Regions from separate parts of the Halobacillus shinanisalinarum genome, predicted to be linked through region 1. Evidence: riboswitches for the same ligand, from Rfam matches in the RefSeq annotation. Region 1 holds a riboswitch; each other region holds the start of a gene.
The links. Region 1 has a riboswitch for cobalamin ahead of MUO14_RS11020 (ABC transporter substrate-binding protein). Riboswitches for the same ligand answer to the same signal wherever they lie in the genome.
Positions count from the first base shown of each region.

Region 1 (5,053 bases):
CTTTTTCCTGAAGAGAGTTCCCGATTGCTCCAGGGTCTTTACCTCCATGACCAGGGTCGAGAATAATACGTTTGATCTCCTGGCTTTCGGATTGGTCAGGTTTTACCTCCCTGAACTTATCTTCTTTTTCTACATCTTTCTCTTCTACACGTTTTTCTTCCTCAACTTGTTCCCCAGCGACTTCTGATAGAAAAGCTGTGCTTACAAAGCCTAGCTGTCCTTGATAAGTGATTTGCCCCCAACCATTCCCAAGTTCAATATACTCAACTCGTTGCCCTGGCATGAGACTTCCAATCACCTTGGCATTCAAACTAGGCGCTTGCCGTACATTTAAGGATGACTGGGTGTCAATTTCGCCTGTTTGTGCGGCTTCAACTGGCTGGGCAATCGTCATCGCAGATATAACTATTAGTACAAAAGAAAGAACCACCGTTATGAAACGCGTTTTTATTTTCATGTTCATACATAACTCCTCCCGACTATTAAAAATGTAACTTTTATTCTATGAAAAGTAGATCATACTATTAATCTTGGTCAAATTTTCAATGTTATATTCACCAGAAGGCTTTCATTTTAAATATTATCTAGGGTTATATATGGTCACACTATTCTAAGGTTTTAGGTTTGAAACACGAGCACTTCCTCTGCAAATGGGGCCTGCCCACTAGCCGCCCCGTAGCCAAGTAAATATTGTGGCTATTTATTAGAAAACGAATGGTTACTGAATAATGAATATTTGTAGAAGAGTCTTGTATGACTATGGAAAGAGTAGTTTTTATGGATATTATTAGTGGGTTGGGATGGTACTGTTGTATGGTAGTTTACGGAAACCACATATGAAAGACAAAATTATCATTTTCTTCATGACCTCCTATATTGCTACCGTTGCAGGTGTTATAGTTGTTGAGGAAAAAATGATCGATTATCCTGTCAACCTATTCAGTCAATATTTTAGTTCTAGTCTGTTATATGAAATGATCCTTGTTCCAATCGTTTGTATTTACTTTTATCAAACAACTTTTCACTCAAGCTATTCGCGTATTGCCTTACAATGCGCCATCTACACTTCTATTCTGACTTTCAATCGAAGTCCTTCTTGAAAGGTATACTGAATTAGTTGAGTACTATACGTGGACCTGGGTGTACACATTCATTAGCGTTTTCTGTATAATTATGTTGATCCGTTTCCTTATGAATGTAATCAACCATGTTGTTACATACCATAAGGAAGATATTTGACAAAAAAAGTCTAAAAACCAAGCATTTTTTCATAATCTTTAGTAGAATGGTAGATAGTTGAATAGGGGAAGAAACAGGCGTGATGTCATTCATCACTTAATAGGGAAGTTGGTTGAAATCCAACGCGGTCCCGCCACTGTATTTGCGAGCAACCTGCACGATTCCACTGTGTGAAAAGCATGGGAAGGAGCAGGGAGCAATGACCATAAGCCAGGAGACCTACCTGTTTTTCTCACCAATACCTACGCGGATAGGAGGTGTATAGTAAAAAAGGAAGCTGTCGTGTATGTGCTTTAGCGTCATTGCAAAATCCTTTTGTGTACACATCATCATTGCGGGATGTGTTTTTTTGTGCTCAAAAATTTTTTAATTTATGGGAGAGATAAACTTGAAACGACTATCAAATTACATATTTATACTTCTGATGACGATCGGTTTGCTAGTAGGTTGTGCAAGCAATGAGAACTCAAGTCAGCCAGAGGAAAGCATGAGTGATACAACTACAGAAGAAACCCAAGGTCAAGAAGGAACGACTTACCCTCTGACCGTAGAAGATTCTGCGGGTAATGAAGTGGTTCTGGAAGAAGACCCTGAACGAATTGTTTCATTGATTCCAAGTAACACAGAAATTGTGTTTGCCGTTGATGCAGGAGAACAGGTTGTCGGGGTGTCAGATCACGATAACTACCCTGAGCAGGTCAAGGAGATTGATAGAGTTGGCGGGATGCAAATTAATACCGAGAAAGTTTTATCATTAAAACCTGATCTCGTTCTTGCGCACGGTTCAAGTGCTCATAACTCTCAGGCTGCGCTTGACCAAATTAGTAATGCGGGGATTCCGGTCTATGTTGTGAAGAACGCCTCTGATTTTAAGGGTGTTTATGAAACGATTCACTCGGTGGGTAAATTGGTAAATGAGCAGGAGAAAGCGGACAGCATTGTAACTGGAATGAAGGATAAGCTTAAAGGAATTAAGGAAAAAGCCTCTGAGATCAAAGATCCTAAAAGTGTATTTGTAGAAGTGTCTCCGGCTCCGGAAATTTATACAACTGGAACGGGTACATTCATGCATCATATGCTCCAAGCGATCAATGCAGAGAATGCTGCTGCAAACCAAGAAGGATGGGTGAAAATGAATGAGGAGGCCATTATTAACTTACAGCCAGATGTCATCATTACAACCTATGGCTATTATACAGAGAAACCTGTAGAAAAAGTGCTTTCTAGAGAAGGCTGGGAAGAAGTACCGGCAAACGAGAAGAAACAGGTATATGACGTTCACTCTGATCTTGTTACACGTGCGGGTCCACGTTTGATTGAAGGGATAGAGCGGTTGGCTGAAGCTGTTTATCCGGAAACGTTCGGTGATGAATAAACCGTTAGCTTATATAGGAAGCGTAATCATTTTAGTAGGTGCATGGCTGGCAGGAGTGGCTGTTGGCAGTGTACCTATTCCGCTTCCTGTCATCATTGGGGCGATAGCAGAAACGATAAGTCCCTATCAATCAAATATTGATCCTATAAACATCAGTATTATTGTGGATGTTCGCTTGCCACGCGTCGTATTAGCTGGTTTAGTGGGTGCATCACTAGCTATAGCCGGGGCTTCTTTTCAAGGTCTACTACAAAATCCGCTAGCTGACCCTTATACCTTAGGTGTATCTTCGGGTGCGTCTGTCGGAGCAGTGTTGGTTCTGTTTGTGGGATTTTCTTTACCGGTTTTCGCCTCCTTCACACTCCCCATTGTCAGCATCTGCACGGCAGTCCTTACACTGCTCTTCGTTATTGGATTTGCACGCATGCTTGATCGAACACTTTCTATCGAGACGCTCATCTTGACAGGGATCGTCATGGGATCTTTTCTCGGCTCGGTTATTTCTCTCATGATTGCGCTTACAGGGGAGGAGCTTCGCCAAATTGTCGGCTGGCTCCTGGGAAGTGTAGCGATGCGGGGATGGAGTCACGTGGGGTTACTGCTCCCCTTTTTTATGGTTGGTGTACTGCTTCTTATGACTCAGGGGCAGGAATTAAATGCGATGTCGTTAGGCGAGGAACGGGCAAAGCAGCTGGGTGTTCCTACGGAGAAAAGAAAATCATTGATCTTATTAGCTGCTTCGATTTTAACTGGGGCGGCAGTTGCTGTATCAGGGACAATTGGTTTCGTCGGTCTAGTCGTTCCTCATATTTGCCGGAGGGTTTTTGGTACAGACCACCGGCATCTTATTCCACTGTCTTTGATTAATGGAGCGACGTTCTTAATTTTGGCAGACCTCGTTTCACGAACGATTATTGCCCCAGCTGAGTTGCCTATTGGGGTGATTACATCGCTGATAGGAGCACCGATTTTTGCTTTTATTCTTTACCAGCAGAGGAAAAAAGGGGCGAGTGTATGATTCAAGTAACCAATATGACGGGTGGATATGAAACTAAGCCCATTGTTGATCATGTCGATTTTCAAGTCAATCGTGGTGAGTTTTTTGGTGTGGTTGGTCCTAATGGAAGTGGAAAAACAACCTTATTTAAATTGATGAGTGGGATTCTTCCTCTATGGGAAGGGGAAGTGGTTATTGATCGGAAGCCCCTTGGTCATTACCCTCGTAAACAACTTGCTCGCAAGGTTGCGACATTGCCCCAGGTTCAGCAGAGCTTTTTTTCCTACAATGTCTACGAAACTGTGATGATGGGACGTTATGCCTATCAGTCAGGCTTTTTTAAGCAGCCGACGGAGCGGGATAAAGAAGTGGTTGAACATGTGTTAAAGCAAACTGGACTGACAGAAATGATGTCTCTCCCTCTCAATCATTTAAGTGGAGGGGAAAGACAACGTGTTTATCTGGCCCAAGCTCTGGTTCAGGAACCAGATGTTTTGCTGCTTGATGAGCCGACGAATCATCTCGACTTCAGTTATCAAAAACAGCTCTTGGATGAACTGAAACAGCTTTCGCTGACAAGCCATTTAACGGTCGTGTCGATTTTTCATGATTTAAATATAGCCAGTCTGTATTGTGACCGTCTGTTACTGATCGACCAAGGGCAGATCACTCAGATCGGCAAGCCAGAAGAAGTGATGCAAAAGCCTTTACTTGAGCGAGTCTATCATTCTTCGATTGATGTTCATGCTAATCCTACGTTATCAAGCCCCCAGATGAACTTGCTCCCGGATTATTTTTTAGACAAAACGAGGGCTGCTATTACACCTGCGCTTGTGGAAGCCACAGAGGAGAAGATTGTTGTAAGAACCCCCCAGTTGCTTAAAACTTTTTCTTCAGCGGTAAAGGGAGGGGGATTTGGCTGGTATCGTAACTTTATCAACTATCATGTTGATAAAAGCTTTAACTGTGAATCTCCTTCCCAATTCATGATAGAAAAATGTCAGCAGTGGGAGCTGACTGAACATGACACTTTAGCGATGATCACAGCAGCCCACCTGTCGGACTATTCGGAACGATTTTTCCTGGGAGACGGTGTTTCTATCCTGATTTTAGTTACAGCTGGGTTGGGTAATGCAGTAGATGTTGTCCATGGGGATAAACGAGTAGAGGCAGATCAGCCTGGGACGGTAAATACTTGGGTTTTCATCGATGGCCACCTATCTGAACAAGCATTTATTCAAGGAATCGTAACAGCGACGGAAGCGAAGACGAAAGCTTTTTCAACATGTGGAATTAAGGATTCGTTGACAAATACTGAAGCTACAGGGACGTCCACGGACAGCATTATGATTGCGAGCACTCAGACGGAGAGACAGCTGGAATATGCAGGACCGATTACCTTTCTCGGGAGCAAGATTGGGCAGATGATTTATGAGGCTACT
Region 1 covers NZ_CP095074.1:2,239,531-2,244,583, reverse strand. Annotated here, with positions in the region: gene MUO14_RS11030 (N-acetylmuramoyl-L-alanine amidase) at 1-463, opposite strand, end outside; gene MUO14_RS11025 (CBO0543 family protein) at 837-1,100, shown strand; cobalamin riboswitch at 1,298-1,480, shown strand; gene MUO14_RS11020 (ABC transporter substrate-binding protein) at 1,628-2,614, shown strand; gene MUO14_RS11015 (FecCD family ABC transporter permease) at 2,607-3,632, shown strand; gene MUO14_RS11010 (adenosylcobinamide amidohydrolase) at 3,629-5,053, shown strand, end outside.

Region 2 (5,053 bases), 1.1 Mb from region 1:
TGTTCCAGGTTCCAGCTTTTCTTCTCCAGCGTCTTCAATTTCTTCATGAATCACCCATTTATGGTTTTCAACTCGCTCCCCGCCAGTAGTCGGTGTGTAAGAAATAACATAGGCTATCGTATCGTAGGCGCCGGTTATGGTTGCTTCAGCACCTTCCATTCCTTTCATGTGACCTGTTTTGATCATCACTTGACTTCCAATTTCATAGGTTGGATTCTCCGCTGCCTTTAAATCGTTAGGGACTTCACCTGAGCTGGAATGGTTCATGTCTTTATGTTCATCAGAACTGGATTCCATGTTTTTGTTTTCCTCATTTTCCGGCTGGCCCTGTTCTTCATTAGTACATGCGCCTAACAGCGATGCAGAGATGAGTAGAATCATTCCCATTATCATTTTTTTACGCATCATCTTCATCCTCCTTTAAAATTACTTAGATTCAGAGTCTTCATTAGCAAATGGTAAAGCACTTTCTTATACTTATACAATACCCCCGTATAGTATGTTAGTCAACTGTTTTGTATGATTCGTTTCAATTTTACTGTATAAGCACAAGTTGGATTGGACTTTTTAGATCATTAAGAAAAAGCTAGACCTTGATTGGCCTAGCCTTTTGCAGTTGAGAAAAGGGATTTATCTTCTACCTTATGGGTAATGATAGTTAGAATCATTCCAAATGTGATCATCCCGGCTGCAATAAGCGTGATTAACGTAAAACCTGTTCCTATGTCCAGGAAGATTGTGCCGAGTGTTGCACCAATAGAATTGGCTAAATTAAAGATCGATGCTGCAATGGTTCCTGACAATGAAGGGGCTTCGGTGCCTGCCAGGATAATCTTGGAATTAAGAATAGGCGTTGTGCCGAACGTTCCTGCTCCAAATAAAAAGCACATAACAAAGGCTAGAATTGAAAATGGAAGAAGGAATGTGAATAGTACTAAAACGGCTGCCAAAATGCCTAAAGCTAGAATTAGGCGTTCTGTTAAGAAGTTAGGATGTATTCTACCAGAAACAAAGTTCCCAATAACGGCACCGAGCCCAAAGAAAAAGAACCCCGTGGTGATACCGCTAACCCCAAAGCCAGCAAATTCACGAAGCATTGGCTCTATAAAGGTATACGCCGTAAAAACGCCGGAGAATCCAAAGACGATAATCGCAAGCACAAGTAAAACATTTGTATTTTTAAAAATACGAAGTTCTTCGCGTAATTTTGGTGCAACTGCAGGTTTCTGATTAGGTGTAACCAATACGAGACCAATCAGTGCAATTATACCAAGTAAAACAATGAACCAGAATACATAACGCCAGTCCAAAACACCTCCAATAAACGATCCAAAAGGAACACCGAGCATAATGGCAATCGTAAGGCCGCCTTGGACAGCTGCGATCGCACTTGGGCGTTTTTCTGGCTTGGAGATAGTAAAGGCAATGGACATACAGAGTCCAAAAAATGGGGCATGCATCGCTGCTGAGAATAGCCTTGAAAGCAACAATATCTCGAAATTCGGAGCCATCGCAGCCATTGCATTACTCATGATAAAGGTAACCATCAAACTGATAAGCAAGGGTTTAGGCGGAACTTTAATCGTAATCATTCGTAGGAGAGGACCAAAAACAGCAACACTGATTGCATAGACACTTAAGAGTAAGCCGGTTGTTGAAACATTTACATTAAGATCTGAAGCAAATTGAGTGAGCAATCCGGTTACGACATATTCTGTCATTCCTACTGCAAATGTTGAAATCATAAAAACAGCTAAAACAATGTTTCTTGAAACTTGTAAACGGGTCATTTGTTACACCCCTTTGCTGTATGTTTTAAAAGTACAAGGGGATATAGTAAAACATTATCTGATAAATGTCTATAGTTGAAGCAGAAAAAAAGTCCCTTTCTTTATCAGGATAGCTTTCTGTTTAAGCAGAGGAGACTCCCCGTGAAAGCACTAATCGTCACTTAGACCTAAAGTTTCTCATCGAATTCTTAGTTTATTCTAAGGAAACTATCAGTATCATTTTTTAACATAGAAGGTAAATGTGAAGGAGGAATGTTTTAAATGAAAAAGACAATCTTGATTGCGCTGAGTATGCTATTCCTTGCAGCTTGTGGAGGCAACGATGGGGTGAAGGCAAATGAAAACACAGTAAAAACAGAAACAGGATCAGCTAATCATGAGAATCTAAAAGAATTTGAAGAAAAGTCTATTTGGCAAAAACATATTAATTTAGAAACGCATTCGATTCAAATAATGGAGGATAACTCGCATAAACGCGTGGCCCTTTTTGAAAATGAACAGGGAGAAGAGATGTACAAAAGTATTTTCATAAAAAATACAGAGAGACTGAAAATTATTCAGTTTGATGAGGGTTTACTATATAATGACATCATTTAAGGAAAGCGAACTATATTTTATCTTTGTCAGAAAACATTGACAGTTATCTCACCTCATGCTAGTATGCCTTTAACCAACTAAATTAAAACTCTTATTCAGAGAGGCGGAGGGACTGGCCCTATGATGCCCGGCAACCTGTCAGCGTTTAGTCGTTGATAATGTGCTAATTCCAGCAAAGCAAATGCTTTGGGAAATAAGAGGGGTGCGTATGTGTAAGCCTCTCTAAATATAGAGAGGCTTTTTCTTATTTCAATACACATACATGCATAGAAAACTAAATACCGTTGATTACTCAGGTGTTGTAACTTATTCAACTTAAAAGGGAAGCTCGGTGAAAATCCGGCACGGTCCCGCCACTGTAAATGGTAGCTACCTGCAGAAGTGTCACTATCTTTTTGTTAGAAAAGGGTGGGAAGGCGCAGGGGAGTGAAGATCATGGAGTCAGGAGACCTGCCTGAGACAATGCACTAAACCTACGAGGTATAGGGAGGTGTTATGAGCGTAACGTGTTCAGGCTGTTTCCACAGTTTGAATTTGCCAATGCTGCATGACCATCTCTCTTAAAAAGGGAGATTTTTTTATTAGTCTACAAAACTTAAAATGGAGGAATGAAGATGACGAAAGTATTAAGTTCAACGATTGGTTATCCAAGAATAGGCGAAAAGAGAGAGTGGAAAAAAACCCTAGAACAGTTTTGGAAAGAAAACTTAACTAAAAGTGAATTTTTGTCTGAAATGGAGAATTTGCGTACAAACGATCTACAAAAGCAACAGGACATCGGTATTGATCTCATTCCTGTTGGTGACTTTAGTCTTTATGATCATGTGCTTGATACAGCAGTTATGTTTGGTTTTATACCTGACCGTTTTCAACACAAGGGTGGGGAAGTGCCAATAGAATTGTATTTTGATATCGCTCGAGGTAATGATGAAGCGGTGGCATCTGAAATGACAAAGTGGTTTAACACAAATTATCACTACATTGTGCCTGAGATTGAATCGGATGCCCAGCCAACACTAACGGAGAATCGGCTGTTACATTACTTTTTGGAAGCTAAAGAAAAACTCGGAATCATAGGAAAGCCGGTTATACTGGGTCCTGTTTCATTTTTGAAATTGGCGAAGGGTTATGAGAAAGAGGAATTTAAAAATCTGCTGAAAAAACTTGTCCCCCTATACATACAAGTTCTTCATGAGCTAGAAAGAGCTGGTGCCGAATGGGTGCAGGTGGACGAACCTATCCTAACAACGCCGATGACCAAAGATGATATACAGTTATTTAGAGAAGTATATGACTCTATGCAAAATGGTGTTTCAAGTTTAAAGATCCTTCTCCAAACGTATTTTGAATCCGTTGATCATTACAAGGAGGTCGTTTCCCTTCCAGTTGCCGGGATAGGCCTTGATTTTGTCCATGATGAGGGAGCCAATCTAGATTCATTGAAGAAGCACGGTTTCCCTAGAGATAAATATCTGGCTGCCGGGGTGATTAACGGCCGAAACATTTGGAGTGAAGATTTAGACACAAAATACGCACAACTTGAACATCTCCTTTCGGAAGTTGAAAAAGATCGACTTATCGTACAGCCTTCTTGCAGTTTGTTACATGTTCCAGTAACTGTAACCACCGAACAGGACTTGGACCCTGTCATAAAAAATGCGCTGTCATTCGCTGACCAAAAGCTTGAAGAAGTGACAGTGTTAGCAGAAGGGCTAAATGATGGTAGGCATACGATTGAAAAAAATATAGAAGAACGTACACGGTGTATTGAATTACTATGGAAGTCTTCCAGTAGAAATCAAGCAGACGTTCAAAAGGAAGTAGAGTTATGGAAAGATATTGAACCAAAACGTTCAACCCACTATTCCAGTCGCCAGAAAATACATCAAGATTATTTCGAGCTTCCGCTATTGCCGACAACAACGATTGGTAGTCTCCCACAAACAAAAGAAATTCGTCAGGCACGGCTGAAATGGCGAAGAGGGGAATGGTCTGATGAATATTATCAATCGTTTATTGAAGAGAACACTTACGAATGGATAAAACGCCAGGAGGAAATCGGGCTCGATGTACTCATACATGGAGAGTTTGAACGCAACGATATGGTCGAATTCTTTGGAGAAAAACTGGATGGGTTTGCATTTACGAGATATGGTTGGGTCCAATCATACGGCTCCCGATGCGTCAAACCTCCCGTCATTTATGGAGATGTATCTCTCACAAAACCGATGACAGTAAAAGAAATTACCTACGCTCAATCTCTAACAAAAAAACCTGTGAAAGGTATGCTGACTGGACCGATAACCATCTTAAATTGGTCATTTGTCCGTGAAGATATCAGCAAATTTGAAGTCACTAAACAAATTGCCTTGGCTCTACAAAAAGAAATAAGGTTTTTAGAAGAAAATAACATCCATATGATTCAGGTGGATGAACCAGCTTTACGAGAAGGCTTGCCGATAAAAGTTGAAAAACAAAAAGAATATTTGGAGGAAGCCGTTTACGCTTTTAGGCTTGCCACGTCTTCTGTGCATGATGAGACCCAAATCCATACACATATGTGTTATTCCGAGTTCGGGGAAATCATGGACACCATTGACCAATTGGATGCCGACGTCATTTCCATAGAAGCCGCCAGAAGTCACGGAGAATTAATTTCAGATTTT
Region 2 covers NZ_CP095074.1:3,344,776-3,349,828, forward strand. Annotated here, with positions in the region: gene MUO14_RS16600 (YdhK family protein) at 1-408, opposite strand, end outside; gene MUO14_RS16605 (MFS transporter) at 603-1,790, opposite strand; gene MUO14_RS16610 (hypothetical protein) at 2,052-2,387, shown strand; SAM riboswitch class I at 2,476-2,587, shown strand; cobalamin riboswitch at 2,665-2,859, shown strand; gene metE (5-methyltetrahydropteroyltriglutamate--homocysteine S-methyltransferase) at 3,002-5,053, shown strand, end outside.
Region 2: it holds a riboswitch for cobalamin, as region 1 does, so the genes downstream of both, metE (5-methyltetrahydropteroyltriglutamate--homocysteine S-methyltransferase) here and MUO14_RS11020 (ABC transporter substrate-binding protein) in region 1, are expected to answer to the same signal.

Region 3 (5,053 bases), 2.1 Mb from region 1:
ATGCTCATGACCCCACTTTATGATCGAACCTATATTAGGGGGGCAGTCGCCGTGCTTCGTGACATGACGGAAGAACGAAGGTTAGATAAGTTAAGGAAAGACTTTATCGCTAACGTTTCACACGAACTTCGAACACCAATCTCCATGTTGCAAGGATACAGTGAAGCCATTGTAGATGATATCGCAGAATCAAAAGAAGATAAAAATGAACTGGCGAAAATCATACATGATGAATCACTGCGTATTGGCAGGCTAGTAAATGAACTACTTGACCTGGCAAGAATGGAAGCGGGTCATATTACTTTATATATTGACTCGGTTGAAGTAAAGCCGCTCTTAGATAAGATTATTCGTAAATTCCAAGGATTAGCAAGTGAGCGGGGTGTTGAGTTACACCTTCATTTTGGCGATAACTTCGAGACGATGAATGTAGATGCTGATCGTATTGAACAAGTCTTAACGAACTTAATCGATAATGCGATCCGTCATTCTGAAGAGCAAGGAGTAGTCGATGTAAATATTAAACGAACAGCTACTGAATGGGTGTTTGAAGTCATTGATTCAGGCCCGGGAATTCCAGAGGAAGATCTTCCATTTGTTTTTGAGAGATTTTATAAAGCAGATAAATCTAGGAAAAGAGAGACAAGTAAAAAGGGAACAGGTCTAGGGCTTGCGATAGCTAATAATATTGTAGAAGCACATAGGGGTTCCATACATGTCCATAGTAAAGTAAATGAAGGTACTACCTTTACGTTTAAACTGCCTGTTGACCTTGAGACTAATAACAAATAGCTTGATAATTGACTGCTCTTCATGTACGATGAACAGGAACTTAATAAATAGATTTAGGTACCTTTATGGATGAAATAGGGAATCTGGTGAAAGGCCAGAACTGTCCTCGCAACTGTATGTGTAGACGAAATAAGGAAGACCACTGCGGATAAGTCGCGGGAAGGTCCTTGAGTAGAACGACACACAAGTCAGTAGACCTGCCTGATCTTACGCTGTTTCAAAGCTTCGGGGATTGAGCGTTTGAGGCAACCGGACTGATTCGTGTAATGTATTTACATAGCCTAACTGGTATGTCTTAAGCCTGTTCTTCTATTGAAGAGCAGGTTTTTTATAGTTAGATCTGTGTTGTCCAGTCATATCCTTCCTTCGAACAGCATTATGAGTCAATTTAAATAGGAAGAGGAGTTTTTTTTATGGGAAAGGTGTCTACACTATTATCTGCACTTATGCTGACAATGCTCGTGTTAGCAGGCTGTCAATCGGAAAGCGGCGGTGAGGAAACGGCTTCCAAACAAGAGGAGAAACAAGAGGTAACCCTCCAAATTGAGCTTTCTAAGAATAAAGGCGAGAAAGTCATTTCGACTAAAGACGTGACTGTGGAAGAAGGAACCATGCTAATGGACGTGATGAAGAACAACTTCGAAGTGGAAGAAAATGAAGGGTTTATTACTGGCATAGAAGGAATCACTGCTACTGACGAAAAGGCATGGTTGTTTACAATTAATGGTGAATCTGCAATGGTCGGGGCTAATGAATATGAAGTGAAACAGGGAGACGAAATCGTTTTTGACTTCCACGCTTGGGAATGATGAGAAATGAACACCTATAAACTTACCTTGATCGCTATGCTCGCCTCTATGGCAATTGCAGGAAGGCTTGTTATGGCAAACATCCCCAATGCCCAGCCTGTAACGGCGATCATTATCATTACAGGGTTTTGGTTAGGACCGTTTTCAGCAGTTGTTATGGCTTTTTTAACTACTTTTCTGTCGAATATATTTTTAGGGATGGGGTATTGGACGATATGGCAAGTCGTTTCATGGTCTATTATCGGATTGGTAGCGGGATTAATCGGAAAGTTTTGGTCCACGATACCTGTGTGGCTTCTCTCAATATATGGGTTTATTAGTGGAATCTTATATGGCTTAATCATTTCATTAACGATGAGGGCAGTCGGGCAGCCATTCTGGGCTTATTATTTAGCTGGGCTGCCAATGGATTTAAACCATGCTGCAAGTAACGTCATTTTTATACTCGTGCTTTCCCCTGTGCTAGGTACATTATTTTCTAAATATCAAAAGAGGCATGCGATTTCCAGTGTATAATATGTCGATGTTCGAATAGAAAACCCATCTTAGAAAAGAAGTTGCTAGAGAAGGCAGCTTCTTTTTTGTTTTTGCTCAGAAAATTATAACTATCCTCGCTTTTCGTAGTGTGATATTATTATTTTTCATTTTTAATTATCCGTATTATGATGGGGAAGTGTAACTTTTTAATCTACATAAACGACAATATGAGTGAACGGGGAGGTTCAAGGTGTGAAACCGTTCTTTGATGAATTTTATGATAAGTATCATCGAGATCTATTTCAATTTATTTATTATATGGTTAAAAACCGTCAAGCAGCTGAAGATTTAACACAGGAGGTTTATATAAAAGTGCTCCAATCGTACCAATCTTTTGATGGGAGGAGCAGTGAAAAAACATGGTTGTTCTCTATTGCTCGCCATGTGGCAATTGACTATTTTCGCAAACAAGGAACAAAACGTAAGAGGATCATGGACTTTTTTAACTGGGAAGAAAAAGGGGAGTCCTTGAAGGATGGTGAACCTTTACCTGATGAAGTCGTTGAATTGAGTGATCAAATGAGAGAAGTTTATAAAGCGCTTGATCAATGTACGCTAGATCAAAAAAGTGTCATCATTTTGAGGTATATTCAGGGAATGTCTATACAGGAAACTGCAGATATCCTTCAGTTCAGTGACAGTAAAGTGAAAACAACACAACATAGAGGGATGCAGGCTTTGAAAAAACGTTTACAAGCAAGGGAGGTGGATGACCATGAAGCATAATGATGAACAGAATAACCGTTTAGAAAAGATGCTGCATGAGCTCCCTGAAATTAAGGATAAAAAAACGAAGGCGGAGTATGATCGTCAAATTCCTGAAGAAAATTCTCAACAGAGGAACTCACGGCCGAGATGGCTTATGCCTGGTCTCGCCTCTATAATGGCCTTGCTGATTCTGGCGGTTGTTGTACCTTTCTCATTTTATACCATGCAAGATGGGGCTTTAGAGACACCTGAGTCCACTACTGAAAATCAAACGTTGACTCGAGGAAATCATGAAGGTTCAAATAGTCCGGAAAAGCTTCCTGCTGAAGGCAGTCAAGGAGATATGGCCTCAACGAGTGAACAACTGAACAGTATGCTTGTAGAAGAAATTACGAATGAGATGGAGCCTTTAGCTGTAGCTGACCGAAATGCTCAACATATCGTTCCTCTAATGGTAATGGAAAATGGAAAAGGTGAAGAAAAGAAGACAGTAAATGCCGATAAGCTCGGGTTATCAGAGAGCTTTTTGAAAGACATTGATATTTCGATTAACAAAGACGCAAATAAAGCAAGTGTTATATTTCCGAATGACTTTACAGTAAGCGGTGGGAGTGCGATGATTACAAAGATTGTAGATAGCATCAAGTGGGCTGTCGAACCTTACAATATTGATAACATTTCCCTGCAGACAGAAGACGGGGCACCAGTTTCGTTAGGCAGTTATGGAGAGGTCACCTCATTGTCATCTATAAAAGAAGGCAGCTTTATTTTTAAAGTACTCAAACCTTCTTCAAAGGATACCTCTTTCTTCGTACCTATCTCTATAACCAAAGGACTTTCAATAAGTGATGCTTTAAAAGAATTAAAAAAGGATGAGGAAAATCCTGAAGTAAATGCACCTATTCCTTCAGAAGTTAAGATCCAGTCCTCACGTGAGGAAGGGGATAAGCTTGTAGTCGAACTCAATGATCCTAAGCATGTTGAGAAACAGGAGATGTTGACAGGCGTAGAATCGATTCTGATTACCGCTCGTCATTTTGGATATAATCAAGTCATATTTGAAAACACGTCGGTCGGAAAACTTGGGCCTTACGAGCTTAATGGATCAATCGAAACACCTAAAGGACTAAACCCTGTACCAGCTGACGAATAATCAGAACCCTTGCCATAAGCGAGACCACTGAAAAAGTCTTTGTATAGTAAAAAGAGTAGACTTCCTTATTATATAGCGGAGCGTAGTTATACAGCATTCTATCATACTGATTTAAGGAAACTCCCTATATAATGGACTACATGATTGGTTCCGTTCATCTTCATGATCATAAGGTGGCTGGGAAACGGCGTTCGCCCACGAAAAGCCGTTTCCCAGCCATCTTTCTCTTTTTTTATACGGACCCCGTCCTCAACAATCGGAAGTTTTTAAGAAAAATATCACTAACCAAGAGACATCTGAGGTCTTTGTACACAGAAATCATACGACCATTTCATACATGACAATAACAAAAATGCCAAATACATTCCTTATAGAACTGAATAAACGTCACTTTTTCGGCTGCCTCTGCTATAAGCAGGGGGTCTTTTTGTCTGCTTTCCTCCACTGTAGAGAACTTAATTGATCTTTTGCTAATCAACGAGCCTTTCTGCTTTTGTCTGTGTTTACCACAAAGATTTTACGATAGAATAATAAAGGCGCACATGATAAAATAAGGACATGCTAATGAGGAGACGATGGTATGGATAGAGAGGTTTTGATTGAACAAGTTTCAAAAAGAATCAAATTAATACGTGTAGAATTTGGGTACACCCAGAACCGTATGGCTGCTATCCTTGGGGTGTCGAAGAAGACGCTTGTACAAATAGAGAAAGAGAGAACGCAAGCAAACTGGACAACGGTTGTAGCTGTTTGTGCTCTATTTAAAGAAAGTGATATTATGAGAAGTATGCTAGGTGATGCCCCTCTTGAAATTATTGAAACAGTTGCTCATGAACAAATTGATTTGCCAAAGAGAAAGACAATAGGCGGAAAAATGTGGTGGACAACCGCAGAGGAAAAAGGTCAGTATAAATTACAGCAAAATGTTATTAGTCAGCATTTTCGAATTATAGATGAACATGGTTACCGCTGGTACTCAAGTTTTAATAAAGAAGAGGCATTGTTTCGTTATAGTCAATTGACAACTAAGGATTAAAGGTTCCCTTCTGTTTTA
Region 3 covers NZ_CP095074.1:177,201-182,253, reverse strand. Annotated here, with positions in the region: gene MUO14_RS01005 (ATP-binding protein) at 1-792, shown strand, start outside; cobalamin riboswitch at 831-1,011, shown strand; gene MUO14_RS01000 (DUF4430 domain-containing protein) at 1,206-1,601, shown strand; gene MUO14_RS00995 (ECF transporter S component) at 1,608-2,117, shown strand; gene sigX (RNA polymerase sigma factor SigX) at 2,331-2,864, shown strand; gene MUO14_RS00985 (GerMN domain-containing protein) at 2,854-3,999, shown strand; gene MUO14_RS00980 (helix-turn-helix transcriptional regulator) at 4,580-5,035, shown strand.
Region 3: it holds a riboswitch for cobalamin, as region 1 does, so the genes downstream of both, MUO14_RS01000 (DUF4430 domain-containing protein) here and MUO14_RS11020 (ABC transporter substrate-binding protein) in region 1, are expected to answer to the same signal.

Region 4 (5,053 bases), 2.3 Mb from region 1:
AATAGATTGAGGTTCATAAATGTACAAAAGCCCCATTCTTTGCATGATGCAGAGAATGGGGCTTTTGCAGTTCGGTTTACTTTCTCTCCTTACCGATTTCAGGCAGCTCGGTTTCAGCAATCTTTTGATCCAGTTGTTCATAATCATAGTAGCGAATCTTTTCGTACAACTCTCCGCGTGTTTGCATATCATCAAGCATATCTTCCTGAGTACCTTTTTCAAAAATCTCAGTGAAAACACGTTCATAGGCTTTAGCTGCTACACGTAAGGAAGTGACCGGGTAGATCACCATACCGAAACCAAATGACTCGAATTCTTCGGCAGTAAAATAGGGTGTTTTTCCGAATTCGGTCATGTTGGCTAATAAAGGTGCATCAATCGCTTGCGAAGCCCTGTGAAAGTCTTCCTCACTCGTCAGCGCTTCTGGGAAAATGGCGTCGGCTCCTGCCTTGACATATAAATTAGCACGTTCAATGGCCTTGTCGATGCCTTCCACTGACTTCGCATCTGTTCTTGCGACGATAACTAGGGTAGGGGACACTTCTTTAATCGTCTTGATTTTTTGTACCATCTCATCAGGGTCGATGAGTTTTTTACCGTTTAAATGCCCGCATTTTTTAGGGAGATGCTGATCCTCAATCTGAACGGCAGCTACTCCTGCTTCTACCATCTCTCTCGCGGTTCGTGCCACATTTAATACACCACCGTAACCCGTATCAATATCGACTAAAAGAGGAAGGTCAGTAGCACGCACCAGTTCGGTTGCTTTGTCTGCTACCTCATTGGAGTAAATCATCCCTAAGTCGGGCAGAGCTCGACTGGCTGTGTAAGCAGCACCTGAAAGATATAATGTCTGAAAACCGACGTCTTTTGCAATTTTAGCGGACATTCCGTCATGGGCACCGGGGATTCTTAGTATTTCATTTTTCTTAATAAGGCGTTTGAATTGTTCAGCGCGCTCGTTCTGTGTTGATTTTGGTTCCACGATCCAAGTCATTACAATGCCTCCTTGGCTAAATATACATAATTAAATTCTAAACAGATTCATAAATTCATGAACAGGTTTGAGTGAAAGTTCCTTTTGATTCTCACACAGCGTATAAATATCGTTGACTTGACGGGCAGGGAAATGCGTCTTCAAGTTGTCGTGGAACTTGTTCAATAGAAGCGGAATTCCTTCTTCACGACGGCGACGGTGTCCGATTGGGTATTCAATCGCCACTTGCTCCGTTTTTGTTCCATCATTGAAGAAAACTTGTACGGCATTAGCGATTGACCGTCTGCCAGCATCAAGATAGTCCTTGCTGTATTGTTCGTTTTCTACTGTTTCCATCATATCTCTTAATCGATCAATTTGAGGGTTGCGGGCGATTTCATCTTCATAATGGTCCGCTGTCAACGAACCATAAATTAAGCCTATCGCTGTAATATACTGCAAGCAATGGTCGCGGTCTGCCGGATTATGAAGAGGGCCTTTTTTATCAATGATTCGTATGGCCGATTCATGGGTCGTTATTTCTATTTTTTCAATCTCATCCAATCGATCAGCCACCTGATCACGCAATTGAATCGCTGCCTCGGCTGCCGTTTGTGCATGGAACTCGGCTGGATAAGAAATCTTAAATAAGATGTTTTCCATAACGTAAGAGTCAAATGGGCGGGCAATCGTCAATTCCTTCCCATCAAACAGTACATCCTGGAAGCCCCAGCCTGGTGCAGATAACGGGGTTTTGTATCCCATTTCCCCCTTCATCGTCATGAGGGCTAGGCGAACTCCGCGGCTTGTCGCATCTCCAGCAGCCCAAGATTTTCTTGAACCTGTGTTTGGTGCGTGGCGATACGTTCGAAGGCTGGAATTATCAATCCACGCTTGGGAAACCGCGTTGACAACGTCTTCTTTGCTTCCCCCTAACATCGCCGTAACAACAGCGGTTGTCGCTACTTTTACATACAGAACATGATCTAAGCCCTGGCGGTTCAAACTGTTTTCCAAAGCAAGAATGCCTTGTATTTCGTGCGCTTTTACGATGTACTCCAAAACAGTGTCCATCGTAAGAGGCACCTTGGCTTCGGCGATACGCTCACGGCTTAGGTAGTCGGCCACAGCTAAAATACCTCCGAGGTTATCAGAAGGGTGACCCCATTCGGCTGCAAGCCACGTATCATTGTAATCCAGCCAGCGAATCATACATCCAATATTGAACGCCGCATGGACGGGATCTAGTTTATACTGTGTCCCAGGAACTTGAACGCCGTTTGGAACGATCGTTCCGGGTACAATAGGGCCAAGGTGTTTGGTGCATTCTGGGTAACGAAGCGCCAGTAAGCCACACCCCAAGGTATCCATTAATACATAACGTGCTGTTTCCAGCGCTTCCTTACTCGAAATCGTTCCATTGACCGCATAATCGGCAATTTGTTCTACTACTTGATCTGTTGATTGAACTGTGTTCATTTTCACTTCTGTCATAACATGTTCCACCTCTTTTTTAAGAATATGTAAAGACTCCTCGGTCGGTCTTAGCCGACCGGAGAGAAAGAAAAACTCATGTAAGCTCACTATCGCTTTTTTTAAGGATGAAGCCCACGTGGTCCTGTGTAATGTACGCGAGGCCTGAACAATTTATTATTGGAATGTTGTTCAAAGATGTGAGCACATAAACCTAACGTACGCGATGCGTAGAAAATGGGCGTATACAGTTCGATTGGAATACCAAGCAAATAATAAACAGGGGCTGCGTAATAATCAAGATTTGGATATAATCCTTTTTCTTCACGTATGAGGGTTTCTCCTGCTTCACACATCTCGAATAAATCCATGCGACCTTTTTCCTCGGCAAGCTCACGTAAAGCCTCTTTCATTAATGCAGCCCTTGGATCCATTTTCTTCATGTAAACTCGGTGCCCGAAACCCATGACTTTTTCTTTGTTTTTCAGCTTCTTATAGAGCAGGTAACGGAAACCTTCGATCGTTTCTCCTTCCAGTAGCATATACATGACAGCCTCATTGGCACCCCCATGTAAGTTTCCTTTCAGCGATGCCACGGCTCCAGTTAGAGCCCCGTAAATATCAGCATTTGTGGAGGCGATGACTCGTGCAGCAAAGGTGGAGTTCGGCATTTCATGTTCACTGTAGACCATCAATGACTGATCAAAAATAGCTGCTTCACGTGCAGTCGGTTTTTTTCCAGTAATCATATATAAAAAGTTATCACTATAAGGTAAGTCTTGCTTAGGCTTCACTGGCTTTTGACCATGGAGAATATGGTAACTGTTTGCAACGATATTTGGGATTTTTGCTAAAAGAAGCATCGCTTTCTTTAAATTTTCTTCTTCATTACGCTCGTTTAACCTCTCATCATATCCTGAAAGCGCTGAAATTCCCGTACGTAATGCATCCATGGGGTGCGTTTTTTTCGGAAGTTGCTCAAACAGCCTAAAGAATTTGGGAGGGAGACTATATTCTTGCTTTAATTCTTTCTGAAGCGATGCTCGGTCGCTATCTTTAGGTAATGAACCTTGTAACAAAAGATGGACCAAATCCAAGTATTGCTTTTTCTCCGCCAGCTCGATTAATTCATACCCTCTGATCACAATTTCTTCTGCTTCTACATCCAAATAAGAAATACCTGTTTCTGCAGCAATAACTCCGTCTAAACCAGGTTTATACACAGTTTGTTCTGCCATCAATGACCCTCCTAATAATGTCAACATTAAGGAAACCGCTTACAAAATACAGGGAACTTTTCCCTTTCTATGAGTCGTTCTTATTTTTGCAGGGCTCCAAAAATCTCTGCATATATTTTTTCATAGGCCTTTTCGAGATTTTGTAAGTGTACTTCTTTTTTCTCATATTTATATTCTCGTTTCATAACGTCAGCTCTTAATTGTGAATATTTAGTACGCAATGAACAGCTGTGATCTGCAATGAAATTGTTCATAATACCAGCTTTAAATAATTGGCAATAATACTCGACTGAACCAAACAAAGGGTACCTCCTCAAGCATGTTTATCACTAGAATTTTTAACCATAAAAAAACAACTTCCAAAAGAAGTTGTTAAGCTGCGTATCCATCAAATAATACATGGTAATGAAAACAAACCATGTAGCATTCCTGCTATTCTCGCCCTTAACACCTCCTATCCGCGTAGGTTTTAGTGTTCGCTAAAAACAGGCAGGTCTCCTGGCTTATGATCATCGCTCCTCGAACCTTCCCATTTCCATGTTCCATGAAAACAGTGGTTTATTCGAATTGCTCCTAAATACAGTTGCGGGACAGCGTCGGGTTCTAACCGAACTTCCCTTTTAAGCAGATAAATGAATACATTTACCTGCACCTATTTCTACACCTATACAATTGTCTTCTTAAATATATCAAGTATTTGGAAAATTAACAATAGCTGAAAGTGTCTTCCAATTATTTTTTGGAACGTCATTCAAAACATAGGCATCATCTAAAACCTCATATTCTCAGTATGTGGATTGATTTTGGATGGAATGTTGATGCTGAAAAGATTTCTTTTATTTTAGAGAATGGATGAGTCAGGTAAGATATATTTTCAATTTAAGGTTTGTTTTTCCTCAAGAATCATATATACTGTAATCAAATTGAATAGAAATAACTAGGGGAGTCCAATAGTTTGGACTGAGAGAGAAGCGCGTTGAAGCTTCTTGACTCTTGGGACCTGATCTGGATCATACCAGCGTGGGGAAGTTAACCAATCATCAATGCAATCCTACTTCTGCATACATATTAGCCGGGTCCATATTTTTATGGCCTGGCTTTTTTATGTACTTCTGTATGCTTTCTCCTCTCTATTGTTCCTTATCTCGTCCTTTACATTTTAAAAAAGGAGAGATTTATGATGTCAACGAGTTCATTAAACGAAAGAAACATTTCCATCATGTCTAATTTTTCAGGAAGTAAAAAAGTATATGTAACAGGATCAAGACCTGGTATTAAGGTTCCCATGCGTGAAATTGGATTAAGTCCAACATCAGGGACGTTTGGAGAAGAGGAAAATCCTCCAGTACGTGTGTATGACACAAGC
Region 4 covers NZ_CP095074.1:4,565,739-4,570,791, forward strand. Annotated here, with positions in the region: gene MUO14_RS22635 (enoyl-CoA hydratase/isomerase family protein) at 1-2, shown strand, start outside; gene prpB (methylisocitrate lyase) at 77-997, opposite strand; gene MUO14_RS22645 (bifunctional 2-methylcitrate dehydratase/aconitate hydratase) at 1,028-2,470, opposite strand; gene mmgD (citrate synthase) at 2,572-3,690, opposite strand; gene MUO14_RS22655 (hypothetical protein) at 3,768-3,989, opposite strand; cobalamin riboswitch at 4,159-4,358, opposite strand; TPP riboswitch at 4,617-4,731, shown strand; gene thiC (phosphomethylpyrimidine synthase ThiC) at 4,868-5,053, shown strand, end outside.
Region 4: it holds a riboswitch for cobalamin, as region 1 does, so the genes downstream of both, MUO14_RS22655 (hypothetical protein) here and MUO14_RS11020 (ABC transporter substrate-binding protein) in region 1, are expected to answer to the same signal.